One region of the Anaerostipes amylophilus genome, then DNA from elsewhere that is predicted to be linked to it. Evidence: a T-box and tRNA genes for the amino acid it is inferred to sense, from the RefSeq annotation. Region 1 holds a T-box; the other regions hold tRNA genes.
The links. A T-box is a leader RNA that pairs with one kind of tRNA and senses whether it is charged. The one in region 1 lies ahead of thrS (threonine--tRNA ligase), so its partner is inferred to be a tRNA-Thr.

Region 1 (4,292 bases):
AATCAATCAGCAGGTCGATGATATCTTGTATAATAGACTAGATATGAAAAAATATTGAATACATGGAGAAAGTTTTTATGAAATATAAAGATGGGAAAAAGAGATGTTGTTGGACAAATCCGAAGAGTCAAGCATATATTGAATATCATGATAAAGAGTGGGGAATGCCTGTCCATGATGACCATAAGTTATTTGAAATGTTGATCTTAGAATCCTTTCAGGCAGGATTATCATGGGAATGTGTACTAAATAAACGAGAAGCATTTAGAGAAGCATTTGATGGTTTTGATGTACATAAAGTTAGTACATATGATGAAAAGAAACAAGCAGAATTAAAACAAAATGAAAGAATCATAAGAAATCAGAGAAAGATAGCAGCAGCAGTTACAAACGCACAGATTTTCCTTAAGATCCAAAAGGAATATAAAAGTTTTTCAGAATATTTATGGCAATTTACAGATCACAAAGTCATCTATGAAACAGGAAAAACCTCTTCAGAATTGTCCGATAAGATATCAAAAGATTTAAAAACACGAGGAATGAAATTTGTTGGAACAACGATCATCTATTCTTATCTTCAAGCAGTTGGAGTAATCTATTCCCATGAAAAAGACTGCTTTTTATGGAAGGAAAAATCATAATACAGTATTTTATAGCAAGTACGTGAAAGCGTACTTGAATTTTTATTAAAAAAGGAGTAAGGTAAAAATTACCAGAGAAAATTTGAGTATTAGAATATAGAAAGTATCATAAGCAGAATGCAGAGACATAAGGAGGAACAATTATGAGACGCAGGGTTATGACAGCATTTATGTGTGCAATTATGACGATGTCTGTAATACCAGTTAACGCAGATGATACACAAGTAGCAAAAGCGCAACAGGAAATGGAATCTACAGTGAAGACAGAAACAACAACAGAAATGTCAACACAATCCACAACGAAAACAGAAAAAAAGAAGACATCTAGAAAAAAGAAAACAAAAATAACAAAGAAGAAAATTTCCAAAGATAAGAATGGTAAGAAATCAGACAATGAAGAAAAAGTAGTTCCAATGCCGACTCAGGTAATTAGCAAAAGCAGTACACAGGCGATGGAACGTCGAATCTCTTCCAAGCAGGCAAAAATTGCAAAATTAAGAAAAGAAAAAGCTAAGATTTTCAAACAGATGAAGCTTGAAGCCAAAAAAGAAGAAACGCTCAAAACATTTTATGAGAAATACACAGCAAATTCAAAAGCGGAAATTGCATTATTTGGTCAGGAGATAACTCCTGCAATGAAAATATCCAAAAAAGATGAAGCTATGAGAGATGATCTTTATGAACTTGCAGATTTGTTTGGAGATAAACAATTAAATACAATTGCAGGAAAGTATGTATTTGGAATTAATCATCCAGATTTTGAAACTTTACTCGATAAGAACGATAATTTTAATCTGAATCAGTATTTAAAAAATGAAAAGATTCTTCCAGTAAAGCCAATGCAGCAAAAGATTGCTACTATCAATAAAAAGATCAAGCAGTTAAAGAAAGATATTTCAAAGGAAAATCAGACAAGATATTTTAATCCGAATAATGTAAGTTTATTAAGTCATATTACAGTAGATGATGCTAAACAGATGTTAAAAGGAACGGCTCTTTATGCAGATGCGAAAGCCTATGTAAAAGCAGAAGAAAAATATCATGTTAATGCTGTCTTTTTAATGGGAATTGCAGCACATGAAAGTGCATGGGGAACAAGCAGACGTGCAAGAGAGGATAATAATCTTACTGGATATGGCGTAACTTCTGACAGCGCAAAGGGAATTAACAAAGCTACAAAAGAAGAAGGATTACTAACGACAGCTAAGACTTTACATGAGAAATATCTTACAGCGGGAGGTAGTTATTATGCAGGAACTTCTGCTGAGGATGTGAATAAACATTATTGCGTTGGCGGAGAATGGGCAGCAGCAGTAGTAAATGATGCTTATCAATTAATGAATCAATTGTAATATTTTCAAAATAAAGTTTTAAAAAATTTTATTTTTTCATTGATTTTATAATAACACAATGCTATAATTTACAAGAAATGAAAAGATAATAACAAAACGTTGATGAGAAGAGTACTTTGTGAAAGGCTTACAGAGAGGGATACATAAGCTGTGAGTATCCTAAGCAGAGAAACAAAGGAAGACCACCTCGGAGTAGCTGTAAACCAGCTCGGTTGACACCGTTAACTGTCGATTAAGTGATCTGTTTCTGAAATTTATTATCACATGGTATGAAACAGATAACCAGGGTGGAACCGCGATAACTCGTCCCATGGATTTTATTAGTCCATGGGATTTTTTATTTCCATGATCAATTTTCTATGAATAGCTTCATAATAGATTGACAATGGAATAAATAAAACGTTATATATCAAGAAAGGATGAACAAGAAGATGAAGATTACATTAAAAGATGGATCTGTAAAAGAGTATGAAAACAATATGTCTGTCATTGATATCGCAAAAGATATTAGTGAAGGACTGGCAAGAGTTGCCTGTGCAGGAGAGGTTGATGGAGAAGTTGTTGATCTTAGAACTGTCATTGACAAAGATTGCGAATTAAATATCTTAACATTTGATTCTGATGAAGGAAAACATGCATTCCGTCATACAGCATCTCATATTTTAGCTCAGGCAGTCAAACGTCTGTACCCAGAAACAAAACTTGCGATCGGACCTTCTATCGACAATGGTTTCTACTATGATATGGAGAAAGATACTCCATTTACACAGGATGATCTTGAAAAAATTGAAAAAGAAATGAAGAAGATCGTCAAAGAGAATCTTGAGATTACATGTTTTACAAAACCTAGAGATGAAGCAATCGCATTTATGAAAGAAAGAAACGAACCTTATAAAGTAGAACTGATTGAAGATCTTCCAGAAGATTCTGTGATCAGCTTTTATCAGCAGGGAGAATTCGTCGATCTTTGTGCAGGACCTCACTTAATGACTACAAAACCAGTGAAAGCATTCAAACTTACAAGTATTGCAGGTGCTTACTGGCGTGGAGATGAGCATAACCAGATGCTTACAAGAATCTATGGTACTGCATTCACAAAGAAAGCAGAATTAGATGCATATCTTACAATGATGGAAGAAGCAAAGAAACGTGATCATCGTAAACTTGGAAAAGAACTTGGTCTGTTTATGATGAGAGAAGAAGGACCTGGATTCCCATTCTTCCTTCCAAAAGGTATGGTGCTTAAAAATACATTATTAGATTATTGGCGTGAAATCCATCAGAAGGCTGGATATGTTGAAATCTCAACACCTATTATGTTAAGTCGTCATTTATGGGAAACATCAGGACACTGGGATCATTACAAAGAAAATATGTATACAACAGTGATCGATGATCAGGATTTCGCGATCAAACCTATGAACTGTCCAGGTGGAGTTCTTGTATATGAATCAGAACCACGTTCTTACAGAGATCTTCCATTAAGAATGGGTGAGTTAGGTTTAGTACATCGTCATGAAAAATCTGGTCAGTTACATGGATTAATGCGTGTTCGCTGCTTTACACAGGATGATGCACATATCTTTATGACACCAGATCAGATCAAAGATGAGATCAAAGGTGTTGCAGCACTGATCGATCAGGTTTACAGCTTATTTGGATTTAAATATCATGTAGAGCTTTCTACACGCCCAGATGATAGTATGGGAAGTGACGAAGATTGGGAACTTGCAACAGAATCACTTCGTGCAGCCTTAGATGATCTTGGACTTGATTATGTAGTTAATGAAGGTGATGGAGCTTTCTACGGACCTAAGATTGACTTCCATTTAGAGGATTCTATCGGAAGAACATGGCAGTGTGGAACCATTCAGCTTGACTTCCAGCTTCCATTACGATTCGATCTTCATTACACAGGAGCTGATGGAGAGAAACATCGTCCAATCATGATCCATCGTGTTGCATTCGGATCTATCGAACGTTTCATTGGTATCTTGATCGAACATTTTGCAGGTGCTTTCCCTACATGGTTAGCTCCAGTGCAGGTTGAAGTGATTCCTATCTCTGACAAGCATTTAGATTATGCCACAAAAGTACTTGATACATTAAAGGCAGCAGGAATCCGTGCAGACATCGATACAAGAGCTGAGAAGATGGGATATAAGATCCGTGAAGCACAGCTTCAGAAGATTCCATATATGTTAGTTGTTGGTGGAAAAGAAGAAGAAAACGAGGCTGTATCTGTAAGAAGCCGATTCAAAGGTGACGAAGGACAGATGAAGTTAGATGATTTCTTAGC
Region 2 (4,292 bases), on a different contig from region 1:
TCTTAGAAGATCTTTGCGGAGTCCTTGGAATTGAGACAACAAAAGAAGAAGAGATCTTAGACGAAGAAATCGAAAAACTGATCGAAGAACGTCAGGCAGCAAGAAAGAACAAAGATTTTGCAAGAGCAGATGAGATCAGAGATCAGTTATTAGAACAGGGTATCGTATTAAAAGATACAAGAGAAGGTGTAAAATGGAGCAGAGCTTAATTAACAAGATCAAAGAAGGATTGTCACTCGATGGGTTAGATCCAAAAAGTTACTCTCCATTATCCCTTGCCTACATCGGAGATGCAATCTATGAGATTGTGATCCGTACGATCGTTATGTCTGCTGGGAATATGAGCGTGAATAAATATCACAAAAAATCAAGCAGCATGGTAAAAGCTTCTGCACAAAAGGAAGTATTCGAAAAGATTGAACCATTTTTGACAGAAGAAGAGATGGCAGTTTACAAACGTGGAAGAAATTCCAAATCAGGATCTGTTGCAAAGAATGCATCTATGATGGATTATAGAAAGGCAACAGGGGTGGAAGCATTGATGGGCTATTTATATCTGTCAGGAGATATGGACCGTATCATCGAACTGATCGGGATCGGTTTTGATTTAAATAAGAAAGAAGAAACAGGAGAAGAACATGAATCATAAAGAAGATCTGATCGCAGGCCGCAACGCCGTGATCGAGGCTTTGAGAGCAAAGAAACCAATCGATAAGATTTTTGTACTGGATGGATGTCAGGATGGACCAATCCGTACGATCGTAAGAGAAGCAAAGAAAACAGACGCGATTCTTAAATTTGTAGACAAAGAGCGTCTAAACCAGTTGACAAATGAGCATCATCAGGGTGTTGTAGCAATTGTAGCAGCATATGAATATGGAACAATAGATGACCTATTTAAGAGAGCAGAAGAAAAGGGAGAAGATCCTTTCTTTATCTTACTTGATGGAATTGAAGATCCACATAATCTTGGTGCGATTATTCGTACAGCAAATCTTGCAGGAGCGCACGGAGTGATCATTCCAAAACATCGTGCTGTTGGAATCACACCAACTGTAGCAAAGACGTCAGCAGGAGCGATCAATTATACTCCGGTAGTGAAAGTTACAAATATTGGAAAAACAATGGATGAGTTAAAAGAACGCGGTATGTGGTTTGCATGTGCAGATATGGATGGAGAAGTGATCTATCGACAGAATCTGACAGGATCCATCGGTCTTGTGATTGGAAACGAAGGAAGCGGTGTTAGTCGACTTGTAAAAGAAAAATGTGACTTTATTTCATCAATTCCGATGAAAGGAGATATTGATTCTCTGAATGCATCAGTAGCAGCCGGAGTTCTGGCATTTGAAGTTGTAAGACAACGACTGGGAAAATAATAATGAATGAATTAAGAACAATTTCCGATGAGGAATTGCTAAGACAGATCCATGGCGGCAGTGATGACGCCATGGAATGTCTGTTGGAAAGATATCGGGATATGGTAAGAAAAGAGGCAAGAAAATTTTTCCTTGCAGGCGGTGACGAAGAAGATCTGATTCAAGAAGGCATGATCGGGCTTTTTAAGGCGATAACATCTTATCAGGAAGGGAAAAGTACTTCATTTTCGACATTTGCATATTTGTGTGTGCATAGACAGATCTATACAACGATCACAGCATTTAATAGAAAAAAACATATTCCATTAAATACGTCAATTTCTTTGTTTGAATATAAAGATCAGGGGGACGAATTTGCACTTGATGAGATCTTGGAGAATCCTGATGAGACACCAGAGGAAAGACTGCTTCGAAAAGAAGAAATTAAAGATTATTATCAAAAGATCAATCAGAAATTAAGTGAATTTGAAAAACAGGTTATGTATTATTATCTGAATGGGGATAATTATACGGTGATCGCAAAGAAGCTTGGGAGAACTGATAAATCAATTGATAATGCGATTCAAAGAATTCGCAAAAAGATTAAAAGTGATGAAAGAAAATAGTTAATACAATGAAAAATGGCTTAAAACATAAGTTTTAAGCCAATCTTGTATAAGCTGCTGACGGGAGTTGAACCCGTGACCTCCTCACTACCAATGAGGTGCGCTACCTCCTGTGCCACAGCAGCAGAACCGATTAATAATTTATCATGAAAATGAAACACTGTCAATAGAATTCATAAAATAAAGGGAAAATCAGATGATAAAGTGGTATAAGGGAAAAAAGAGATGGATCAGTATGATTTTGTGTCTTATCATTTGTATGCAGACAACGATAAAGATACAGGCAGCTACGCCAGGATATTTTGATAATCCGCAGACGATTTATAACGAATTTAAAGGAAAAATCGTGGATATATCATATGAGAAACAATATGCATTTTTGAAAAAGAAAATGAACGTGTATGAGAGTTCTTCTGGAACTAAAAAGATTGCATCTGCACCGAAGTATTCGGGAATCATCATTGTAAGCAAGACATCTAATTATCTGCAGGTTATTTATGAGAAAAAGAAAGGATATGGTATCGGTTGGATTGAAAAAAGCAAATACCATAAAGAGGCGATTGCTTATAATGGAAATGAAAAACAGTTAATTGGCAATGGAAAGTATTGGATAGAAAACAAAGAAACAAAAGAAGGTATAGAAATCAATCTTACATTTTTGGGAAATCAGCAGTATAAAATTCAGACAGAAAATCAATATATCAAGGAGCAGAAGACAAATTGGAAGTTGATCAGAGAATATGACCATTTATATATAAAAAATATGAAGGAAGACAAATATCTTTCTGTAGACCAGAATGGAAACCTTGTGTTAGTGAAACAGGGAAATATAAAAAATAACTTTCAAAAAACAGACAAAGAAGCCGGAAATAAAACTATGCAATGGAAGTTTATTCGCCTTCAGAATAAAAACGTAACGCCATATAGAAATTTTATGCAGTTTGATCCAGCGTGGGCAAGAAAAAATTATGGAGATGTTTCAGATTACAGTGGAAAAATGGCAGCAGCTGGATGCGGAGTTGTAGCGATCACCAATGCGGTTTATGCATTAAATGGACAGTTTGTGGATCCTATGCTATTTGCAGATTTTGCTGTGAAAAAACATTACAGGATCATAGGTTCTGGAACACAGGATGGAGTTTTTAAAGGTGCAGCAAAAGAATTTGGAGAGGCCTATGGATTTTCTTATGTGAAAACAAGTTATAGTCTCTCTGAAGTCAGAAATTATCTGCAAAAAGGATATGTTGCGATTTCACATGTGCCAGGACACTATGTGACGATTGCAGATTTTAATCCAAAAACGAAGAAATATCTAGTGCTAGATTCACATCCGATCAAAAGCAGACCTACAAGTTCTTTTGGAAACTGGTTTAAAAGAGAAAGAGTACAAAGAGGGGGACTTACTTCATCAGCATATTATATTTATGGAACAAGAGTCCAGACAAGAGGGATTGAACGTGTGAAAAATATAAAGTTCCAAAAAGAGTTATTTAACTTTATGATGTTATTAAGATGAGAATATGATATAATGAAAAAGTATAAAGATTAAATAAATGAAAGGAGAGTATGATCCTATGAGGAGAATGAAACAATTACTAGCAGCAGGACTTATGATGTCTGTGCTTGCTACAATGAGTGGGGGGACTTTAGTATCTGCAGCCACGCCAAAAGCAATAGAAACAAATAAGATCGCAAAAACAGCAAACAGCAAAGATACAGCTCAAAAAATAATGGAACAGTATAAAAAAATAGAAGGAATTGACAGCGAAAAGACAATTCTAGGTGCTGATTTTACACATTACCAACAAAATGTCGGATGGGATAAGGTTTGGAAAGATTACAAAGGAAATGCCGTTAACAATCTATTTGCATATATAAAAACACAGGGAATCAATACAATTTCTGTTAAGATCGCAGTGAATCCAAGTGGAGACGATGAATATTTATCACTGGAGAATGCAAAGAAAACATTAAAAGAGGCAAAAAAGGCAGGATTAAGAACAAATGCAGTGCTACTTTATTCAGATAAACTGACATATGCCAATACACAGGATCTTCCAAGCAGCTGGAAAGCAGATGATGCGAGAGAGGAAGCAGCTGCTTATACCATATCCACATTAAAAGAGTTAGAAGATAAGGATGCACTTCCAGATATTGTGACAGTTGGAAACGAAGTAAATTATAATTTCCTTGGAATCGGCGGTAATGATGGGTTTGTGCAGATGGGAAAGATCACACAAGAGATTAAGAAAGATTATAAAGATATAAAAACAGCTGTAAGTATTTCAATGCCGAATGATCCATCAGA
Region 3 (4,292 bases), on a different contig from region 1:
GATGGAGAGATCAAAACTCTGAAAGCAGAAGAATTAGAACTTGGATATCGTACAAGCAATGTTCTTAAGAACGAGTATGTTGTCTTAGAAGGTGTGATCGCTCTGGAGAAAGGCAATAAAGAAGAAATTAAGGCAAAGATGGATGAGTATGCTTTAGCGAGAAAAACAAAACAGCCATTGGAATATCCAAGTGCAGGAAGTACATTTAAACGTCCAGAAGGATATTTTGCAGGAAAACTGATTCAGGATGCTGGATTAAAGGGATATCAGGTTGGAGATGCCCAGGTATCAGAGAAACACAGTGGTTTCGTGATCAATCGTGGAAACGCCACAGCAGCAGATGTTATGCAGTTGATCAGTGATGTAGCAGATAAAGTAAAAGAACAGTTTGGAGTTACGATGGAACCGGAAGTAAAACGAGTTGGAAGGTTCTAGATAAGAAGATTCTAAGAAGGAGCAGCGAAGATGAGATTTGTAATTGTAACAGGAATGTCGGGAGCAGGAAAAAGCAGTGCGTTAAAGATGTTAGAAGATGTTGGATATTTTTGTGTTGATAATCTTCCAGTGGCATTGCTTGATAAATTTGCAGAAATGTTATTAGATAAGACTGCCAAGATAGAAAATGCTGCACTTGGGATTGATATCCGTAACGGAGAAGGAATCGGCGAATTAGAGCAGAAATTAAAAGAAATCAAAGAAGCAGGGATTAAATATGAGATTCTCTATCTAAATGCAAGCAATCGTATTTTATTAAAAAGATATAAAGAGACAAGAAGAAATCATCCATTATCAAGAGATGGAAGAGTCGAAGATGGAATCGCAAAAGAACGTGAGATCATGAAATTTTTACAGGAGAAAGCGGATTATGTTATCGACACAAGTCAGCTTCTCACAAAAGAATTAAAAGAGGAGATCAATCACATTTTTGTTGAAGGTGAAGAAGGGGAACGATTCCAGATTGCAGTTGTTTCTTTTGGGTTCAAATACGGAATTCCAGCAGATGTGGATTTGGTTTTTGATGTACGATTTCTTCCGAATCCATATTACGATCTGGAACTTCGACCACTCACTGGAAATGACAAAGCAATTCAGGATTTTGTGATGGAACATCAGGAATCAGTAGAATTTCTTGAAAAATTAAACGATATGATGGAATTTCTGATTCCAAATTATATCAAGGAAGGCAAGTATAATCTTGTTATTGGGATTGGATGTACAGGTGGAAAACACCGATCTGTTACGATTACAAATAAGTTGGCAGAAAAATTAAAACGTCTGCCATATTCTGTTAAAGTTGAGCATAGAGATATTATGAGGTAGCAAATGTCATTTTCAAGTAATATAAAAGAAGAATTATCAAGAAATGAAACGAGTGCCAGACATTGCAAGATTGCGGAAATTGCCGGCTTTTTGAAATTTGGCGGAGATATCGGTCTTGAACCAGATAATTATACGATACAGATTCAGACAGAGACAGTATCTGCTGCAAAACGTTTTTATACACTTTTAAAAGAAGTGTTTGATATTCATGCAAAGATTGATGTCGGGCGCAACGAATTTCTAAAAAGAAGTCGAAATTATACGATAAGTGTTGACAAGCATAATGATTGTGTTTTAATATTGAAAACAGTGAAACTTTTAGACCTACGGGAATTTGGGTTGGTTTTACAAAACACATGTTGTAAGCGGGCATATATTCGAGGAGCTTTTCAAGCAGCCGGTTCCATGAGTGATCCTGAGAAGAATTATCACTTTGAAGTCGTCTCTACAGATGAGCAGACCGCAGAACAGTTAAAAGAAGTCTTGAATTTTTTTGATTTAGATGCTAAAATTGTTTTGCGTAAGAAATACTATGTAGTATACATGAAAGAAGGATCAAAGATCGTAGATGTGTTGAATATTATGGAAGCACACATTGCCTTGATGGAACTTGAGAATGTTAGAATCCTGAAAGATATGCGTAATAAAGTAAACCGTCGTGTCAATTGCGAAACAGCGAATATTAATAAGACGGTTTCTGCCGCAGTCAAACAGGTGGAAGATATTGAATATATTGATAAGCACAAAGGCCTCCGTTTTTTAGATCAAGGGTTGCAGGATATTGCAAGATTACGTCTGGAACACCCGGAAGCTACACTAAAAGAACTTGGAGATATGCTAGAACCGCCAGTCGGTAAGTCAGGTGTGAATCACCGATTGAAGAAGATTGGACGGATTGCGGAAGAGATGAGATTGGGAGGACAGGAATGATTTCAAAGAATGTCAAAGTGGAAGTAGCCTTAAGAGAAGAAGATAGACCAATAGCTTTTCTTGTACAGATGGCAAGCCAGTTTGAGAGCAAGATTTTATTCGAGACAGGGAATAAGCAAGTCAATGTAAAAAGTATGATGGGAATGATGAGTCTAGGGTTAGACTTAGATCGTTTAGAAGATTTGACAGTCGTAGCTGACGGAGCAGATGAGGAAGAAGCAGTCAGCAAGATTGAAGGTTATCTTACAAAAGGAGCATAGATTCAGCATATCTGTGCTTTTATATACGCCGAAATAGCTCAGTTGGTAGAGCACTTCACTCGTAATGAAGGGGTCGCCGGTTCAAGTCCGGTTTTCGGCTTTTTATATAATATAAAAAGAACTGACAAGTGCGTCAGTTCTTTTTTGTTGAAAACTTATCTTTTATCACTTAAATCCTAAAATATTAAGTTCCAAAATATGAAAAATGCATATAGTCTTTTCTGGATCCCCAGAGTCCACGTTCAAATCCGTATTTTTGAAGAATCTTTACAAGCTGGCAGTTTAAAGGAATAGAATAACGGTTTTTATTAGGTTTCCAAAAAGAACCTGCCAGGATATGTCCATTATCGATCATATAATAGTAAGGCACACCCTTTGCAGTATATTCGTTTGTATAAGAAGATGCAGGTGAAGATAAAATATCAACACATGAGTATTATAGCATAAGAAAAAGCACACAGCATGAGAAATATCAGCTGTGTGCATCTTCTGCATTATAAAGTTAGATAATATCTATTAGATTTCAAATAAATCACTATAAGCTTTCAAAGCACCATCTGTATCATGTGCAAGCACACGTTTTGCAAGTAATTTACCAAGCTGTACACCTTCCTGGTCGAAGCTGTTTACATTCCATACGAATCCCTGGAACATGATCTTATTCTCAAAATGAGCTAAGAGAGATCCAAGAGATTCAGGAGTTAACTGATCTCCGATGATAATACTTGATGGACGACCACCTTCGAAGTTCTTGTTCTTGTTTTCATCATCTTTACCACAAGCAAATGCAACGATCTGAGCTGCAACGTTGGCACATAATTTCTTCTGGCTTGTACTTCCTTCGATTACAACATCTGTACCAATCTGGCTGTCTTTGAATCCAACAAACTGTAAAGGAACGATATCAGTTCCCTGATGTAATAACTGATAGAAAGAATGCTGTCCGTTTGTACCAGGTTCACCAAAGATGATAGGTCCTGTTACATAGTTTACACGTTCACCAAAACGGTTAACAGATTTACCATTAGATTCCATGTCACACTGCTGTAAATGTGCAGGGAAACGGCTTAATGCCTGAGAGTATGGTAATACCGCTGTTTCAGGATATCCCTGTACGTTTCTTTCATAAACACCGATCAAGGCATCTAATAAGTCAGGGTTTTCTTTGATGTTTTTGTTTGTAGCAAGTTTGTCTTCATCAGCCATACCATTAAGGATTCTTGCGAAGACTTCTGGTCCAAATGCAAGAGAAAGGATTACTCCACCTACAGCGGAAACAGAAGAGTAACGTCCACCGATAAAGTCATCCATGAAGAATGCTTGAAGATAATCATCACTCTTAGCTAAAGGAGAAGTCTCACTTGTTGCAGTTAACATATGCTTAGAAGGGTTTAATCCAGCTTTTACTAAAGCATCTTTAACGAAAGCTTCGTTTGTTAATGTCTCTAAAGTTGTTCCTGATTTAGATACAACGATAAATAAAGAACGAGAAACATCAATAGAATTTAAAACAGCAGCTGCATCATCAGGGTCAACATTACTGATGAATTTAGCTTCCATTTTATCAAATCCATTTGTCTTAGCCCAATTCTCAAGAGCAATATATAAAGCACGAGGTCCTAGATCACTACCACCGATACCGATCTGTACAACTGTAGTGAACTTTTCACCAGCTTCGTTTGTAATTTCACCAGCATGTACTTTGTTTGCAAAGTCAGCTGCTTTCTTCTGCTGTTCAACATAGAAATCACGTTTGTTGACACCATCAACAATGACATCTTT

Region 2: it encodes a tRNA-Thr, which carries the amino acid that the T-box ahead of thrS (threonine--tRNA ligase) is inferred to sense. The anticodon was not compared.
Region 3: it encodes a tRNA-Thr, which carries the amino acid that the T-box ahead of thrS (threonine--tRNA ligase) is inferred to sense. The anticodon was not compared.

What each region holds. Positions count from the first base shown of each region.
Region 1 is NZ_JAOQJG010000006.1:176,628-180,919, reverse strand. Features, by position in the region: partial or broken gene OCV53_RS12485 (hypothetical protein) at 1-28, shown strand, start outside; gene OCV53_RS10190 (DNA-3-methyladenine glycosylase I) at 78-641, shown strand; gene OCV53_RS10185 (glucosaminidase domain-containing protein) at 785-1,993, shown strand; T-box leader at 2,084-2,307, shown strand; gene thrS (threonine--tRNA ligase) at 2,425-4,292, shown strand, end outside.
Region 2 is NZ_JAOQJG010000004.1:176,067-180,358, forward strand. Features, by position in the region: gene cysS (cysteine--tRNA ligase) at 1-209, shown strand, start outside; gene OCV53_RS07270 (Mini-ribonuclease 3) at 194-649, shown strand; gene rlmB (23S rRNA (guanosine(2251)-2'-O)-methyltransferase RlmB) at 639-1,379, shown strand; gene OCV53_RS07280 (sigma-70 family RNA polymerase sigma factor) at 1,382-1,984, shown strand; tRNA gene OCV53_RS07285 (tRNA-Thr) at 2,037-2,109, opposite strand; gene OCV53_RS07290 (C39 family peptidase) at 2,181-3,500, shown strand; gene OCV53_RS07295 (glycosyl hydrolase 53 family protein) at 3,568-4,292, shown strand, end outside.
Region 3 is NZ_JAOQJG010000005.1:86,906-91,197, reverse strand. Features, by position in the region: gene murB (UDP-N-acetylmuramate dehydrogenase) at 1-435, shown strand, start outside; gene rapZ (RNase adapter RapZ) at 466-1,320, shown strand; gene whiA (DNA-binding protein WhiA) at 1,324-2,250, shown strand; gene OCV53_RS08340 (HPr family phosphocarrier protein) at 2,247-2,510, shown strand; tRNA gene OCV53_RS08335 (tRNA-Thr) at 2,538-2,610, shown strand; gene OCV53_RS08330 (M15 family metallopeptidase) at 2,695-2,865, opposite strand; gene OCV53_RS08325 (glucose-6-phosphate isomerase) at 3,027-4,292, opposite strand, start outside.